3 regions of the Caldalkalibacillus uzonensis genome follow, and region 1 is predicted to be linked to each of the others. Evidence: riboswitches for the same ligand, from Rfam matches in the RefSeq annotation. Region 1 holds a riboswitch; each other region holds the start of a gene.
The links. Region 1 has a riboswitch for cyclic di-GMP ahead of J2S00_RS16815 (ATP-binding protein). Riboswitches for the same ligand answer to the same signal wherever they lie in the genome.

Region 1 (5,851 bases):
TAATCTTGGCTGTACTTGTTTTCCCAGTCCCTCGGGGACCTGTAAACAGGTAAGCGTGCGTATACGTCTGATTTGAAAGCGCGTTTTTAAGCGTTTGGATAATATGGGCTTGTCCGACCACATCGTCAAATGTTTGGGGCCGCCAGACTCGGTACAACGCTTGGTACGTCATGATGAACCTCTCCGTTTCAAACCTCTTGTTCTTTATACTATCTTATTATTATACCGTGGACAGAAATGCAAAAAAAGGGCTCTCCGTCCGTAGAAAGAAACCCTATCTCCCTTTCAGACATCCAAATACGGAATACAAATATGAAACGTGGTGCCATAGCCCTTGGATGAAACCCGTATTTTGCCCCCCATATCATGGATAATCCGCTGACAAACAGAAAGGCCTAAACCCGTCCCTTCCTCCTTGGTCGTAAAGAACGGCTCAAAAATTTTATCAATCACATAAGGTGGTATACCTGGACCTGTATCCTTAATATTGATACTGATCATTTGTTCTTCTGGTAAGAAGTGATGGGAGAGAGTCAACCGCCCCTGGTTGCCCATTGCTTCAATGGCATTTTTACAAATATTGAGAAATACTTGTTTTAACAGCTCCTTATCACCCACAATGGGCGGAAGATTGTCAAAATCTTTGGTTTGAACTTCTATACCGTGTAATAAAGCCTCATTTTGAATAATAGGTAAAAACTGTTTCATCAGCAGGGCCAGATCGATTTTTTCGTAGCGGGTCTCCCGTGATTTGCTCAGTAACAAAAACTCGCCCACCAGATGATTGATCCGGTCAATTTCATCCAACATGATGTTGGTATATTCAACTTCCCGCATCATGTTGCGTTCCTTCAAAGTCTTGTTTAATATTTGTAAAAAACCGCGGATACTGGTTAAGGGATTGCGAATTTCATGGGCTGTGCCTGCTGCCATTTGTCCGATCATGGCCAGCCGTTCGTTGCGATGGATTTGATTTTCTAAAGAGCGCAAATTTGTCACATCTTTGATAAATATGTACGCACCTTGTTGGTGGCCGGCCTCATCAATGAGCGGAAAACTGTCCACCAGAATTTCATAGTAACACTGGCCATTATGCCATGTCATGGCCTGATTCCGAATCGTCACGCCCTCAAAGACCCGTTTGGAGATTAATTGCCGGCCTTCAGGTATATTTTTAAAAAGATGGAAAATGTTTTGACCAATAAAAACTTCGGGATCATCTCCCATTATTTTAGCGGCGGCTTTGGTGATAGAGACAATATGGCCCTGTTCATTAAGTAGTATGAGTCCAATGTGAGCATTGTTAAAGATCTGTTCGGAAAAAAGGGCGTGAAGAATAGAAGGTAATCCATGTGAGCTTGACGTCATCTGAACCCCTACCTTTACGATGGTCTCACCGTTGGCCAGCCCTGAAATATAAGTAATATTTAACATAGCATAACGGGCAAAACCTAGACAGGCCGATGTCAACCATTATATGTATATTATCAATCTATTTACTTCTTGTTTAATTGGTTAAAATCCTCCCTGATACCATAAAATTCGACATGGCGCTAAGGGCTAGGCTAAACAAAAAACATATCCGTTTAAAGGATATGTTCCCTAAACGGCAGCTGGCTGGCTTAGTTGGTATAACCTTAGCCCCTGTAGCTTTGCGTCACTACGTTTCCGTAGCTTTGCCCTTCACTCAATCTAACTGTTTATTCACAGTATTCCTTTGTTTTTTGATTATACAAAACTTTAGCTTGATAAAAAAGCGATTAACCTCATTTTGGCCAAACGCTACCTCTAAAAAAAGAAAAAACACCTTATTTGCAGGTGTTTGTTAACTGCTGTGCACCTATCCTCGATAAGCACTACCCAAGCGTACTCATGCCGCCAGCTCGGAAAAGGCTACCCTACAACACACGGAGATACCCACTTACCGCTGCTTCCTTCCGGACCTGACGGGGTTCATGGGCTTCCGTTGCATAGGACCCTTTCGTCAACACCGCGTACATGAGCCAGACCTCACATAGTGCAAACCTCAGATAGGCATCGACCCCGCTATAGCGGATTGCGGGTTACAGGGCACCGCTACCTCCCCGTCTAGCACAGCAAACTTTATAAACATGTTTGGACACAGTTGCATGGCAACTGTAACTAACATTATAACGAAAGCTAGCTCATTACACAAGTGTTAATCCTTTCCTTCCAGGCCCAATTGTTGCCCATCACCTGCATCAGTGAGCAAGCGTTTGGCAACTTTCCTTGCTGTCCGCAAACGGCGGAAGAAGTCTTTCAATACATGTTGACATTCCTCTTTCCTGACTCCGGCAATAACCTCCACCTGATGGTTCAGGCGTTCATCTTGCAGTGTGTTGTACAGGGTCCCTGCATAACCCGCTTTTGGATCTTCCGTACCATACACCACTCGCTTGATGCGCGCTTGAACAATGGCCCCGGCACACATGGGACAGGGTTCTAAAGTGACGTATAAATCACAACCTGTTAACCGCCAACCCCCTAGCTGCTCACAAGCCTCTTGGATGGCGATGATCTCGGCATGCGCTAAGGGGCTCTTGTCAATCTCCCGCCGGTTATAGCCTGTGCCTATCACGGTACCGTCTTTGACAATCACAGCACCAATGGGCACCTCCCCCAGGGATTCCGCTCGCTTAGCCAGTTGAATGGCTTGCTCCATCCACTTTTCATGATCTTCTTGACCCGGCAATCTTACTCACGTCCTTTAAAGACTGGCTTGTACATGTGTCCTTTTCATTCTATTTTTCAATCACACGCGGGTCAAGGGCATCACGTAAACCCTCCCCCACAAAGTTAAAGGCCAGTACCGTAATTAAAATCATGAGTCCCGGAAAAGTTGGATACCACCAGGCTGTGCGGAAAATGGTCACGCTTTGGGCATCGGTCAACATATTACCCCAGCTTGGTGTAGGCGGTTGAACACCTAATCCCAGGAAACTTAGTGTTGATTCAGTCATAATAATGCTACCTACTCCTAATGTAGCAGCTACAATAATCGGCCCCATGGCATTGGGTAAAATTTGACTAAAAATGATACGCACATTGGACATGCCTGTCGTCCGTGCCGCCAGGACAAATTCACGCTTTTTCAAAGTTAGAAATTCTCCGCGCACCAAGCGGGCTGTTCCCATCCAACCGAAGATAGCCAGCACAAAGATAATAGTGCTCAGGCCTGGTTGAAGAAAGGCAACCAAGGTAATCAAAAGAAAAATGCTTGGAAATGAAATAAAAACATCAACAGTGCGCATCAAGATGGCATCAATGCGTCCCCCATAATATCCGGCGATAGCTCCGACCAGGGTGCCGATGGTAATCATAATGGCCATGGCCGAGAAGCCGACCATCAGGGAAACCCGGCCGCCGTACAGGATTCGGGTAAAAATATCACGTCCCACATGGTCTGTACCCAGCCAATGTTCGGCACTTGGTGGTTGCAAACGGTTGGTTAAGTCTTGCTTATGAGGCTCATACGGTGTCAGATATGGCGCAAAACTGACCGCCAAAATAATGAGGATCAGACATACCAACCCCGCCACAGCCAACTTATTCTGAAAAAACCTGGAAATAATGATTAACCATAGCGAACGCCGCTCTCCTATTGTGACCGCTTTTGGGTCTTCTGCTGTAGCAGGAGCAGGCAGATGTTGATGAATTTGGGACATCTTTTACTGCACCTCCTAGTACTCTATGCGCGGGTCAACAATGGCATAGAAGATATCGGCCAGCAGATTGCCGATGACAACCAAAACGGCACTAAACATGGTTAAGGCCATAATGACCGGGTAGTCACGCTGAACGACTGAATTAATAAACAACTGACCAATTCCTGGCCAACTGAATAATGTTTCCACAACGACAGAACCACCGATAAAGGTCGGCAACATTAAACCAAAAATCGTAATCACCGGAATCATGGCATTGCGCAAGCCGTGTTTGTAAATAACAGTTCTTTCCCTAAATCCCTTGGCCCGTGCCGTACGGATGTAATCCTGACGGATGACGTCCAGCATACTGGAACGGGTGTAGCGCATCAAACTGGCCATATCATAGCTGCCCAGCACAATCATGGGCAGAATCAAATGGTGAATCCGGTCCCAGATACTGAATGGTACGTTAATGGTATGAATGCCTCCAGACGGAAACCACCCCAATTGAACGGAAAATATCATGAGCAACATCAGCCCAAGCCAGAAGTTAGGTGTTGCCACACCGATAAAAGAAAAAGTGGTTACCGAGTAATCCAGTACACTGTATTGCCGGGTCGCCGATAACACCCCAAAGGGAATAGCCAACACAATGGCAAACAACGAGGAGGCAATCATCAACACCAGGGTATTAGGCAAACGCTCCATGATGATATCATTCACCGGCCGACGCTGAATAAAGGATGTGCCTAGATCTCCCTGCAAAATATGACCCACCCATTTCATATATTGGACATGAGGAGGATCATTTAATCCCAGCCGCTCAGACATACGTTCCAGGTCTTCTGGTTTAATGTTTGGATCAATCAGCATGCTGGCCGGGTCCCCAGGTGCCAAGTACATAATGGCAAAACTAAGAATGGAGATGCCAATTAAAATGGGAATGGTCATGACTAAACGGCGTAAGATATATGATGTCATCTCTAGCACCCTTTACTGTCCAGCTTGTCTTGGGGAAAAGAGTGGGGAGTGAAAACCCCCCACTCTCTTTTGTTTCACTAAGATTACTGTTCAAGCCACCAATCGTCTGCTTTGTAGAACGGTACACTAGGATGGTGGATAAAGCCATGCAAGTTGATCGGATACGCCACATTTTCCATGGGATAATTTAGGAAGACATAAGGCAAGTCTTCAGACAAGATTTTAAAGATTTCGTGCAGTTTTTCTGTGCGCTTGGCTTCATCCATTTCTAGATTAACTGCTTCCATGAGCTGATCCAATTCTTCGTTTACGTAACTGCCATAGTTTAAGCCTTCATCAATTTGCCCGGAGTGGAAGATATGGTAGGGGTTGGGGTCAGTACCCAAGTTCCAGCTCAGGATAATCGTGTCAAATTCATGCCTAGGCGGATTGATGGTATCCACGAAAGCCCCCCACTCCAGTGATTTTGGAGTCGCTTTGATACCGATTTCAGCTAATTGATCCTGAATAATCACCGCTGTGGTGCGACGGGCATTACTCTCCTCGTTATACAAAATTTCAATCTCAAATTTCTGGCCATCCTTTACAAGGATACCGTCAGGACCTGGCTCCCAGCCAGCCTCGGCTAACAATGTTTTAGCTTTTCCAGGATCATATTCATAGACAGTGAGGTCATCCGTCCAGGCCCAGCTTAAGGGACTGACAGGGCCATGAGCCACTTCACCGTATCCCTCCAAAGTAACATCAATAATCGCTTGCCGATCAATGGCATAGGCAAAGGCTTGACGTACTTTGTGATCTTGGAAAAACTCATTTCGGAAGTTAAAGCCAAAGAAGTTATAGGCATAACGTAAGACTTGGCTAATCTTGACATGATCAAAGGTTTCAACGGTGGCAAATTCTTCTGACGGGAATACTCCCATATCAATATCTCCTGTTTGTAGTTGCAGTACTTGGGCGTTGGTATCGCCAGTGATTTTGACAGTAATGCTATCTAAGTACGGACGTCCTTCAAAGTAGTCTTCATGGGCCACCAAACGGACATATTGCCCTTCAACCCACTCATCAAATTTAAACGGACCGGCACCGATGGGATCGCGGTTAAATGTATGCTCGCCAAGCTCTGCGACAGACACATCACCAAGAATATGTTCAGGTAACAAGGGCCATCCTGCATTAACGGGCCAAGCCGCATCCGGTCT
Region 2 (5,851 bases), on a different contig from region 1:
ATGGCTACTCCGATCCTGGGAGAACTTTTATCGCTACGACAAAACACGCCATAAGGCAGATTCTGGATGGGAAAGTGCGAGTCTGGATCGACGTCGATAAATGAACGTAACATCAGTTACATCCTTTCTATAATACTTTTAGGGCCCTTAAATCTTCTCGTGGTTCATCAAAGCTGCAACTGCCATATGAGCATAGAAACTTATTTCTTAATTCGCTGATCTCCGACACGCTAATCATCTTGTCTTGCCAGCTTAACCCCTCATTAGTAAAAGTGAAATGAGATGGGTTTTCATCCTTGAGGATCTCTTCAGTTACCCTTATATCAAGGTTATATTTATACGCCAACATGCCAGCAGTAAAAATATTGAGGAATCCATGCATTCTGGTGCTTACCTCTTCACGATACATCCTTACAGGATGATGGAGCCCAGCCGTAAATTTCATGGCCATTCCTCTGTCCCGACAACCTACAAGCACTGCTGCTAATTGACGAGGGGTAGGAAACAGCTCTGCAGTAACCCCACCTGTACGGAACTTAAACCCCAAAGCAGGTTTTAACTGAGAATTATGTTTATAGATCTGATCAAGTGCATAGGTTATCTGTTGCTCCCAATCATTATTTCTAAGAGGGACGAGCGCCTCGCAAAATGTGTCTAAACCACGCTTTGCTGTTTCTTCAGAGAGGATGTCTAATATCTCCTCTAATGGGGTGACTATGGGCAATGGTGCCTCGAATACCCGCATTTTAACACGTTCTCCGTGTCTACTAGAGAAAGATTCAAGTTTAGCCAGGTCTTGAAGTAAAACTTCGTTAAACTTGTGTGGATGATCACTTTTGCTACCTAACGCGGAAATATTTAATGGTGTATCTGTAGAAAACAGCTCTACATAAGGGTCAAGTTGATCAATCTTAGAAGCTGGCATCACAAACGGTCCTAGCATCCAGGCATCTGTCCCAATACTGTATTCCTTATAATTTTTAATCGCTTGGTCCAGAGTTAAACTTGCTGGCGGGAAAAGTCCTGCGTAATCAATGAGCCGTTTTAAAAAGGGAACCACACTTTTTGTGTAAGAACCACCTTGATTGAGATCAACAGCACGATCAACATTTCTGAGCAATTATTTTATTCCTCCCTTACGTTTGGTCTTTTCTATTCCTCTGTGCATAATAATCAGCTCGGTAGCCAACTTTTGAATACGGTTGAGAAGATCTGTGTCGATAATCTCATTATTTGTATTAAAATGCTGCGAGTGGGCATAAACGTAACTGGGTGCCACGTAGCAACGTAAATATCCTGCGATGGGCTTTAGTTGGTTCTCAATTACCAAGTAATGTTGATAAGTTCCTCCATTAGCGACAAACCCCATCACCTTATGACGAAAAACTTCTGGTGAGACTAAGTCAAACACATTTTTTAAAGGAGCGGGTATGGAACCATTGAAAATGGGACTTCCTATCAAATACAGATCGGCTTCAGAGACTTTTTTGATCACTTCTTGCGTATCGTCATTATAGTGGGAGGTGGGCCTACCATCACAAAACTGCAATTCATAATTTTTTAAATCTAAAAACTCTATCTGTACATTAGCGCGGAGCTTCTCTACTTCATCAAGTACCTGTTTGACAAGAACCGCCGTTTTAGAACCTAAAATAGTGCCAGATATCCCGAGCAGTTTCATCAACTTCATCTCCCATTTCCGATGTCATTTTACCAAACTTGATGTTTGAAAAGATTTTTTAAACGCCGGCATCACTTCTTGAGCGACGAGTTCCATTGATTTAAGTACCTTTTCATGAGGCAATCCACCAAAATTCATAAGCATCATGATATGGTTACATCCGGCTTGCTCATATTTTTTTAACCTTAGGATAACATCTTCTGGGTTACCAATAAGCAATTGCTCTCGTTCTTCTAAATCTTCAAACTGGGCCGAGCGCCCATAGAGCCGTGTATCCAAATAGAGATTCAGATGTTCTCTCGCGTCTCTTATGGCTTCTTCTCTAGTGGGAGCTACATAAGCATGAACCGCTATTGGAATGTTGATTTTCTGTTCATCATGGCCGGCTTCCCGATACACCTTTTTGTAATCATCTATAATATTCTTTAGTTCGGTTATAGAATTGCTGGCCACATAGGCAACGCCCATAAGGTTATGTCCCATTTTCCCTACATAATACGCCCCGCGAGAACTAAGAGCCCCGATCCATAATGGTACTTTTTCCTGTTTGGGCAATACTTGCAACTGAACGTCGTTATATTGGTAGTACTTCCCTTTGTGAGAGAATTTTTCACCACTCCATGCTCTTTCGATTACTTCTAAACCTTCGTTAAACATGTGAACTTTTTCTTCCGGATCTACATTGAAGCCAGTAAATTCATGGGGTAAATAACCACTTCCTAAACCAAGATTGACTCGCCCGTCACTCAATACATCTAACAGAGCATAGTCTTCAGCTACTTTTATGGGATTTTGAAAAGGTAGTGTCACAATGGCAACACCTAGGCGAATATTTTTGGTACGTTCAGCAATGACTGAAAGCAGCATTTGAGGCGTTGTCATAATACCATATTCACTAAAATGGTGCTCGGCAAACCAAACGGCATCATACCCTAATTGATCTGCCACCTCCGATTGCTCTATAATTTCCTGAATCAGTTGCTCAGGCGAACGAGAAATTTTTTCTTTGTAGTTATCAGAAACTGTAAACAATCCAAATTCCATTTGAATAACCTCCATTTTTGATAAATATAAAAACAAAAAACCAGTAGTATAGAGGTAGCCCAAAACGATTTTAAAGTTTCGCTTTGAGTCTCCCAATACTACTGGTTGTTTATCTATTTAACGGAATGGGTTGTCCCCAATTCCTCATAGATAAGCCAGTTCATTTATAAAATTATTCTTATAATTATATTATATACAATATTTTAAGATATACAAGTGTTTTTTTATTTGAATCAATTTCAAAATTATTCATCAAGAGTTCTCACAAGAACAGCAATTCTAAGATTATCGTTTTAAAAAGTGAGTTTAAACGACTCTTTGGGCAGTTATTAATTCAAGATTGATACGATCACAGGCTAATTTGGAAGCATTGTACGGTCTAAGCATTTCATTAAGGGAGTCCTTGTTCAATAATCCTTTTTAAGAGAGAGACAATTATACTTTAAACCGGGAAACCAGCTGCTGCAGGTCTTCTGCCATTTTAGCTAAAGTGGAGGCAGCTGCTGATATTTCTTCCATGGATGCATTCTGTTCTTCAGCTGAAGCTGCCACATTTTGGGAATGTCCTGTTGACTGCTCAGTGATTTGAGCGGTTTGCTGAGCAGATTGTAATAAGTGGTCTGTGGCTTTCGTAATCTGCTGAATGGCTGCATTAACCGCTTTAAGTTGATCAGAAACCCCCTTGACTGAACCTGCAATACGAGAAAAGGCCTCTCCAGCTTGATTCACTAAATTGGTTCCTTCTTGCACCACAGCGTTTCCCTCATTCATCACCTGGGTTGTTTTGGATGTCTCTTCTTGAATCTCCTTAATCAAGGCACTGACTTGATTGGCAGCCTGGGTCGATTGCTCTGCCAGTTTGCGCACTTCCTCGGCCACGACGGCAAACCCCCGTCCATGCTCACCTGCTCGGGCAGCTTCGATAGCGGCATTTAAAGCCAGTAAATTGGTCTGTTCTGAAATGTCGGTGATCAAAGTAATCACTTTTTCAATTTCTGCTGCTTTCTCATTAAGCTCTTGGCTGACAGCTTCCATTTTTGCGCTGGTATTGTTAATATGTTGCATTTGCTGTACGGAGCGTTCAACCACTTCCAAGCCATCTTCAGCGATTTGGGTGGTGTCTGAGGCTGAGTGGGTGACCTCCTGGATATGATGAGTCATCTGTACGACTTCCCCTTTCATATTATGCACTACCGTTTCTAATTCTTTGGTAACGTTCAACTGATGTTCTTGACCTGATGCCACTTGCTGGATGGAATCAGTAATTTGTTCTGTGGCTTTACTGGTTTCTTCACTGCTGGCTGATAGTTGTTCTGATGTGGTAGCCACTTGTTGGGCCACGTCCGTCACCCGAGTGATAATCTCTCTTAAATGGGTGGTCATATGGTTGATGTTGTCAGCTAATGTGCCCACTTCATCTTTGTTTTTGATTTGTAAGATTTCAAGGTCCAAATGTCCTTTAGCAATCTGTTGGACATACTCAACAATGTTTAAAATGGGTTGTGACAAGTGGCGGGAAAAGAAATAAATCACAATGAGCCCGATAACTAAAGCCACTAATAGCGTCCACAATAAAGCATAAAATATAGTATTGGCCTCACTGTTAAAATCAATCATATAGGTGCCAGCCGTCACGATCCACCCCCAATGGGGATCCAGTTCTACGTAGGTTACTTTGGGCTCAATTTGATCTGGCGCGTTGGGCAATCCAAAATCATAGTAGACAAAACCACCGCCCTCCTGAGCTGTTCTGATAAAGTCCTGAATAAAATAGGCGCCACTTGAATCTTGCAATTCCAACACGTTTTCCCCTTCTAGTCTTGGATGTAAGTGAGTCAACCCTTGTTCATCAATAACTGTGAAATAACCATGTTCGCCCATATCAATATTCATGGAGATTTCCCTTGTGCCATCTGCCTGTTTTTCTCCCATTAAATATATTTTAGCTCTTTCCTGCGCCTCTTCCAAAGTCAAATGACCGGCTTTCACCTCCTGGTTTAACACTTCAATCACGTTTAAAGCCATTTTAACATTGTTCTTCAGATTGGTAGCGCCCAGATCATCTAGACTGTTTTTGGAGGTGTAATAGCCCAAGATGCCAATGAACAGGGCAGGTACAATGAGTAACAGTACAGAGATCGACACGAGTTTGGTTCTGAGTTTGAATGTCATTATAATGCCTCCTAGTTAAATTTTTACAAAAAAGAAGCTATTTCCCTAAAGGAAATAGCATGGGCTAACTCTGGAAAAACAGGCCGATTGATGTCTTTTCACAAGGCAGCCCAGCCATCCTAGTCCCGGGAAGGACCTTAGATCTGTGGCTTTGCGTCCCCACTTTTCAATGGGTTTGCCTTTTTCTTGTGTGAAGAAATTTTTATGAAAAATTGTTAAGAAAAACCTAAAAAATATATACATAGCTCGACCAGTACGATTCTTGCATGACCAGATCGCGATTCTGTAAAATGAGATTGCCTGTGTGCTTCCTCATCCCAAAATCATTTAGCTTTACCCTTCTTTTTCATCCCTGCGGGATGAGAAAGCCACAGCAAAGCTGCTTAATCTTGACCGTAGCTTTACGATATACTTATACGGCATCATACCCTAATTGATCTGCACCTCCGATTGCTCTATAATTTCCTAAATTAGTTGCTCAAGCGAACGAGAAATTTTTTCTTTGTAGTTATCAGAAACTGTAAACAATCCAAATTCCATTTGAATAACCTCCATTTTTGATAAATATAAAAACAAAAAACCAGTAGTATAGAGGTAGCCCAAAACGATTTTAAAGTTTCGCTTTGAGTCTCCCAATACTACTGGTTGTTTATCTATTTAACGGAATGGGTTGTCCCCAATTCCTCATAGATAAGCCAGTTCATTTATAAAATTATTCTTATAATTAGTATATGCATTATTTTAAAATATTCAAGTGTTTTTTTAATTGAGGCTTTTGCAAAATGCCTTTTTTACCGTGAGGTAAACAAGATTTTGGAACCTAATACCATAATTGGTTGTAGAGCTATTGATCTTAAGTGATCGAGGGTATACTTTCCCCCTCCCCACCATATGCGGGCTGGTGATTTCCATGTTTAATTTTGGTTTTAAGCAGCGATGTTCATACTTTGTCTT
Region 3 (5,851 bases), on a different contig from region 1:
GTTTGTAAAAAAAATGAGAGCCATGGGTTTTACCAACAGCGAAATCTTGAGCGGGGTGCAAACCGCCTTGGACTCCGTAGTTGAAGAGGACGGGAAGGAGGAGCGTTATGATGTTTGAATGTCAGCAGGTGACCAAACGCTATTTGGGTCAGACGGCGTTGAACAAGGTGACGCTGCAACTTCCGCAAGGGAAAATGATCGGTGTGATTGGCCCAAACGGCAGCGGTAAAACAACGTTATTGAAACTATTGGCCGGACTATGCCAGCCTAGTGAAGGGAAAGTGCTGGTTGGCGGACGGGTGCTGAAGCGCCGGGATGCGGCCAAGATTGCCTATTTGTCTGAACTGGATGCTTTCTACTCCTTCTTTACCGTTGAAGAAACGCTGCATTTTTTTGCTTCACAATTCGGCGATTTAAACGTAGCCAAGGCGGAGCAGATGCTGCAATTTTTGAATCTGGATGCTCAGGTCAAAGTCAGCCATCTGTCCAAAGGTCACCGCGGCCGCTTGAAATTGGTGCTCGCCTTAGCCAGGGATGTGCCCTTAAAAGAGGGAAAAGTCCTTGGTTGTTATGATGCTGATGAGATTCGCAGCCACTATGGGCAAAGCTTGACGGAGTGGATGAAGAGAGTTTATGAAGGGCGACAGGATGTGCTTACTGATTAAAATGGGGAATGGAGGATATATATGATGGAACCTGTCTGCCGTTTAGACCATGTGAGTAAAATAATCGGTTCCAAAACGATCATCGAAGATATTTCATTGGATATTTATCCGGGAGAAGTGTTTGGTTTGCTGGGGCCCAATGGGGCCGGTAAAACGACGACCATGCGCATGATGGTAGGCCTTATGTCCATGAGCAAAGGAAATATTTTAATCCAGGGGCATAGTATCCGGGATCATTTTGAACAAGCCATCGCCCATGTGGGAGCGATTATTGAACAGCCGCAACTGTACAACTATCTAACCGGCTATGAAAACCTGATTCATTTTGCCCGCATGGCAGAGCATGTCACCGACGACCGCATTGAGGAGATTGTGGAACTGGTGGGCTTGGCAGACCGCATTGATGATAAGGTAAAAACCTATTCATTGGGGATGCGTCAACGGTTAGGTTTGGCCCAAGCGTTGCTTCACTCTCCTTCTTTACTGATTTTGGATGAACCGACCAACGGCTTAGATCCTGCCGGAATCAGAGAGATCAGAAACTATCTGCGCCGTTTGGCCCAGGAAGAAGGGGTCTCAGTGGTGGTTTCCAGCCATTTGTTAGCCGAAATGCAGTTGATGTGTGACCGCATCGCCATTATCGACAAGGGAAAATTGTTGGATGTGCAATCGGTTGAGACCTTTTTAAACTCAGCACATCAACACATGATCACCTTCACCGTCGATCCGCTTCACCAAGCGGTGCAGGTCATGGAGGATCATGCTGTTCCTGTCCGACATGTCACTGATCATGAATTCAAAGTCATGCTGGAAAAGGAACAAATTCCGGACGTGGTCCAACACCTTGTGCAGGCCAAGGTAAAGATATACGGTATTCGACCTGCAGGAGAGAAAACCTTGGAGGAACGGTTCTTGGAAATGACAGGAGGCAAAGCGCAATGAACATCTGGTTAGGCTTACTGCAAAATGAACAGTTAAAATTATACCGCAGGATGGGGACATGGGTGATGTTTATATTGCTGCTCATGGCCATTGTGGGTATCGCCTTTATCACAAAATATGTTCTTCCTATCGCGGCAAGTGAAGGGGCATCCCCATTGTTGTATTTTATGAATGTAACGGTTCCCCTGTTTGGACTGATCACCTTGTTTGCGATCATTGTTGCTGCCACATCGGTAGCCAATGAATTTTCACAGGGGACCATCAAGCTATTGCTCATCCGTCCCATCCATCGTGCCAAAATTTTGTTGGCCAAATATATCGCTGTACTGCTGTTTAGTATGTATATGATTGTGGTGCTGTTTCTCGGTTCGCTGGTGCTGGGGGGCGTGTTGTTCGGCTTTGAAGGATTATGGACCAATCCGGGTGGGGATTTCCTAGAGGACCAAGGATTAAGCGGTCTTTTGCAGCAATATGCGTTTGAGAGCATTCCGCTCGTAATGATGGTCACCTTTGCTTTTATGGTGGCTGCCGTTTTCACCAACAGTGCTTTGGCTATCGGCTTATCCATGTTTCTGATGTTTACTGGCGGACAGTTGGCTGTTTTATTAAGCCAGTATCCGTGGGTCAAATGGATCTTGTTTGCCCACTTTGATCTCAGGCAATATGTGGATGGGCTTCCCCTCGTTGAGGGCATGACCCTCTCATTTTCCTTACTGGTCTTATCTATGTATTACATCCTGTTTATCTTGGTGACTTGGTTAACCTTCATAAAACGGGACATCACCGCTTAGTCCTGCTGACGGTCTATGTTTTACCAGTCAAATGCCAATGACTGAGACGATTGATGGCGGAGGAAATATGGAAAAATTTATTGCCATTTGGCGGTTGACTTCACACTGAAGACATGTTATATTATTGTCTGTCGCCGCTGGTGAGACAAGAAAAAACGCAAGTTTTAAGCGGCGTTAAGACATGGAGAGGTGTCCGAGCTGGCCGAAGGAGCACGATTGGAAATCGTGTAGGCGGGGATAACCCGTCTCGAGGGTTCGAATCCCTCCCTCTCCGCCATATTAAATCAAAGATACATTTTACGTGGCCCGTTGGTGAAGTGGCTTAACACACCGGCCTTTCACGCCGGCATTCAGGGGTTCGAATCCCCTACGGGTCACCATTATGGAGGGTTAGCTCAGCTGGGAGAGCACTTGCCTTACAAGCAAGGGGTCGGCGGTTCGAACCCGTCACCCTCCACCACTTTCATAAGAATGACGCGGGGTGGAGCAGTCTGGTAGCTCGTCGGGCTCATAACCCGAAGGTCGCAGGTTCAAATCCTGCCCCCGCAACCAAAATATGAGCGCTACTACGTCGAATTTTCATCGATGGAAGCGAAAATCGTGGTACCCGCAGGGTGCAACCAATATATTTGCGCAACATGATACATTGTGGAGCTGTGGTGTAGAGGCCTAACATGCCTGCCTGTCACGCAGGAGATCGCGGGTTCGAATCCCGTCAGCTCCGCCATTTTATGTCTATTTAACTAACAGGGACTGCTAGTCACAAAGCAATTGACAGCATCTCAAAACGTGTGTTATATTAACAATTGTCTCTGGCTCGGTAGCTCAGTCGGTAGAGCAGAGGACTGAAAATCCTCGTGTCGGCGGTTCGATTCCGTCCCGAGCCACCACTTAAAATATGGATTAATAGCGTGCCGGTGTAGCTCAATTGGCAGAGCAACTGACTTGTAATCAGTGGGTTGGGGGTTCGATTCCTCTCGCCGGCACCATACGAAAATGTGGAGGGGTAGCGAAGTGGCTAAACGCGGCAGACTGTAAATCTGCTCCCTCTGGGTTCGGCGGTTCGAATCCGTCCCCCTCCACCATATTGCAGGGGCATAGTTCAATGGTAGAACGGCGGTCTCCAAAACCGCAAGTGTGGGTTCGATTCCTACTGCCCCTGCCACTCTATATAACATGGCGGCTGTGGCGAAGTGGTTAACGCACCGGATTGTGGCTCCGGCATTCGTGGGTTCGAATCCCATCAGTCGCCCCATAGTTTTACTGTTGGGCTGTAGCCAAGCGGTAAGGCAACGGGTTTTGGCCCCGTGATGCGCTGGTTCGAATCCAGCCAGCCCAGCCATTCTATGCGAGCGGAAATAGCTCAGGGGTAGAGCACCACCTTGCCAAGGTGGGGGTCGCGGGTTCGAATCCCGTTTTCCGCTCCATTTTTATACACACTTTTATATGTGATTTAAGTGGCGGCATAGCCAAGTGGTAAGGCAGAGGTCTGCAAAACCTTTATCCCCGGTTCGAATCCGGGTGCCGCCTCCATTTTAACTTTAAGTATGCTTCTTTCCTGTGAAAGAAGTTTTTTATTTTATGATTCCCAAAAATAGGTCATAAGTCGTGTACCTAATTGAAGAAAAAAATGGTAACATAATAGACAGGACATTGGTCCTGCTTCCAATTGCTTAAAAATTCAAATTCCATAATGCTTAAAAAACGCACAAGGGCAAAGCTACGGAAACGTAGTGACGCAAAGCTATAGGGGCTAAAGCAACATGCCATGCCAGCCAGCTGCCGTTTAAGAAAACAAACACACCTTCTTAAGCGGAGGTGTGTTTTCTATTAAACATATGAACTTAATTTCAAATTATAAAGATATGAGTGGAGAGGGTGGTTGTAGTGAAGCCGATTGAGTACCTGCCACAACATAACGTGGAAATTAAGGAGCAAGAATATAAACGTGTTGTCCATTATATTGCTAAGCGCTACCGTTTAACCAGAAGAGAAGAGGAAATTTTACTCATGTTATCTTTATATGGATATTCAAATGAAGAACTCTCCAAAACATTGTTCGTTTCCCAAACGACGGTAAAAAATCATATTCATAAGATACTTAAGAAAACACGCACCAGTTCAACACGGGGACTTTTATCAATGGTAATCGATTACTTTTATACCCTAAAATGTATAATCTAAAGTGATACTTGTTAGTTACATAATAGTTAAGAACAGTACGCAACGACAATATGCAACTCCTTCTGTTTCAACTTCGCATTATGCGTTAATGCAAGTTGGAAAACGGAAAGGGGTTTTTTATTTTGTCCGGAAGAAGGAACGTTATGTGAACTATATGTAGATCATTCAATGTTTTTGGCTTCAGAGAAGCTATGCTGCATAAAATAACTGGGGTATATACATAATACCTCGTGTAAAAGAAAAATGGATTAAAACCTTTATTTACATAAAAATGGACAAAATAAAGAAAAATAAGGTAAGAAGTTAACCTTTATTTTATACAAATAAAAATTATTTAAAATGATAAGAACTTAAGGAGATATATATATGAGAAATATGGCTGCTTTATTTTCCATTCTTATGCCCGGATTCGGACAAATATATAATGGTCAGTTCTTGAAAGGTGTCTTCTTTATAATAGTTGAGCACTTTGATAATGTATTTGGAAATATAAACAATGCCATTCATCTTGATTTTAATGGATTCCACCAACAGGCTGTAGATGCGACAAATTTCCAATTCATGTTATTTTACCCTGGATTTTATGCTTATGCAGTATGGGATGCTTGGTATTATGCAAAACCTAATGCTGACAAGTCAAAGACCGCTATTCCATTTGTCATTGCCGGTTTCCTTGGAGAGTTGAGTGCAATATATGCACCAAAACTAGCCATACCCACTTTAACCGTAGGATTGTTATTAATTATCCCTATTCTTTGTGGAATGATCATATTTAGGAAACAATAAAACGATGGGAGACAACATGATTCATGGACAGAATATTATTGTGGTGTTTACTAATCATTGGAATTGGATTATTTCTTTTCAGTTTAAGAAAACCACTCCTTTTGAAGGACACGATTTTAATTTTCTTAATGAAAGCTTATTTTTCATCATTTATTGGGGTTATTGTAGTAAAAGAAGAAATGGTTGAATACCCTGTAAGATTTTTAAGTAAATATTTCGATGCTAGTATTCTTTTTGAATATTTTCTTTATCCCATCATGTGTATTTACCTTTACCAAACAACTGTACATTCAAGATTTCTAGGCATTGTTCTCCAATGTGCATTGTATACCGCTGCATTAACGACCATTGAGGTCATTTGTGAAAAATATACCGATTTAGTTGAATACCATTCATGGACTTGGATGCACTCGTTTATAACCATCTTTCTTCTATCTCTTTCAGTGCGTCTCCTTTTGCAATTGATAAATAAAATAGAAATGT

Region 2: linked by a shared signal. The riboswitch ahead of J2S00_RS18910 (methyl-accepting chemotaxis protein) and the one ahead of J2S00_RS16815 (ATP-binding protein) in region 1 are both predicted to bind cyclic di-GMP.
Region 3: linked by a shared signal. The riboswitch ahead of J2S00_RS17375 (helix-turn-helix transcriptional regulator) and the one ahead of J2S00_RS16815 (ATP-binding protein) in region 1 are both predicted to bind cyclic di-GMP.

The regions. Positions count from the first base shown of each region.
Region 1 covers NZ_JAUSUQ010000016.1:10,535-16,385, reverse strand. Annotated here, with positions in the region: gene dnaX (DNA polymerase III subunit gamma/tau) at 1-172, opposite strand, end outside; gene J2S00_RS16815 (ATP-binding protein) at 286-1,434, opposite strand; cyclic di-GMP riboswitch class I at 1,606-1,691, opposite strand; RNA gene ffs (signal recognition particle sRNA large type) at 1,833-2,097, opposite strand; gene tadA (tRNA adenosine(34) deaminase TadA) at 2,180-2,713, opposite strand; gene opp4C (oligopeptide ABC transporter permease) at 2,763-3,686, opposite strand; gene J2S00_RS16795 (ABC transporter permease) at 3,702-4,649, opposite strand; gene J2S00_RS16790 (peptide-binding protein) at 4,733-5,851, opposite strand, start outside.
Region 2 covers NZ_JAUSUQ010000028.1:18-5,868, reverse strand. Annotated here, with positions in the region: gene fahA (fumarylacetoacetase) at 1-113, opposite strand, end outside; gene J2S00_RS18925 (hypothetical protein) at 128-1,120, opposite strand; gene J2S00_RS18920 (NADPH-dependent FMN reductase) at 1,121-1,681, opposite strand; gene J2S00_RS18915 (LLM class flavin-dependent oxidoreductase) at 1,706-2,725, opposite strand; gene J2S00_RS18910 (methyl-accepting chemotaxis protein) at 3,161-4,897, opposite strand; cyclic di-GMP riboswitch class I at 4,999-5,087, opposite strand.
Region 3 covers NZ_JAUSUQ010000017.1:48,090-53,940, reverse strand. Annotated here, with positions in the region: gene J2S00_RS17460 (GntR family transcriptional regulator) at 1-118, shown strand, start outside; gene J2S00_RS17455 (ATP-binding cassette domain-containing protein) at 108-665, shown strand; gene J2S00_RS17450 (ABC transporter ATP-binding protein) at 690-1,607, shown strand; gene J2S00_RS17445 (DUF2705 family protein) at 1,604-2,398, shown strand; tRNA gene J2S00_RS17440 (tRNA-Ser) at 2,582-2,675, shown strand; tRNA gene J2S00_RS17435 (tRNA-Glu) at 2,702-2,778, shown strand; tRNA gene J2S00_RS17430 (tRNA-Val) at 2,783-2,858, shown strand; tRNA gene J2S00_RS17425 (tRNA-Met) at 2,874-2,950, shown strand; tRNA gene J2S00_RS17420 (tRNA-Asp) at 3,049-3,125, shown strand; tRNA gene J2S00_RS17415 (tRNA-Phe) at 3,213-3,288, shown strand; tRNA gene J2S00_RS17410 (tRNA-Thr) at 3,312-3,387, shown strand; tRNA gene J2S00_RS17405 (tRNA-Tyr) at 3,399-3,483, shown strand; tRNA gene J2S00_RS17400 (tRNA-Trp) at 3,490-3,563, shown strand; tRNA gene J2S00_RS17395 (tRNA-His) at 3,578-3,653, shown strand; tRNA gene J2S00_RS17390 (tRNA-Gln) at 3,666-3,740, shown strand; tRNA gene J2S00_RS17385 (tRNA-Gly) at 3,751-3,825, shown strand; tRNA gene J2S00_RS17380 (tRNA-Cys) at 3,858-3,931, shown strand; cyclic di-GMP riboswitch class I at 4,102-4,185, shown strand; gene J2S00_RS17375 (helix-turn-helix transcriptional regulator) at 4,286-4,582, shown strand; gene J2S00_RS17370 (hypothetical protein) at 4,949-5,368, shown strand; gene J2S00_RS17365 (CBO0543 family protein) at 5,392-5,851, shown strand, end outside.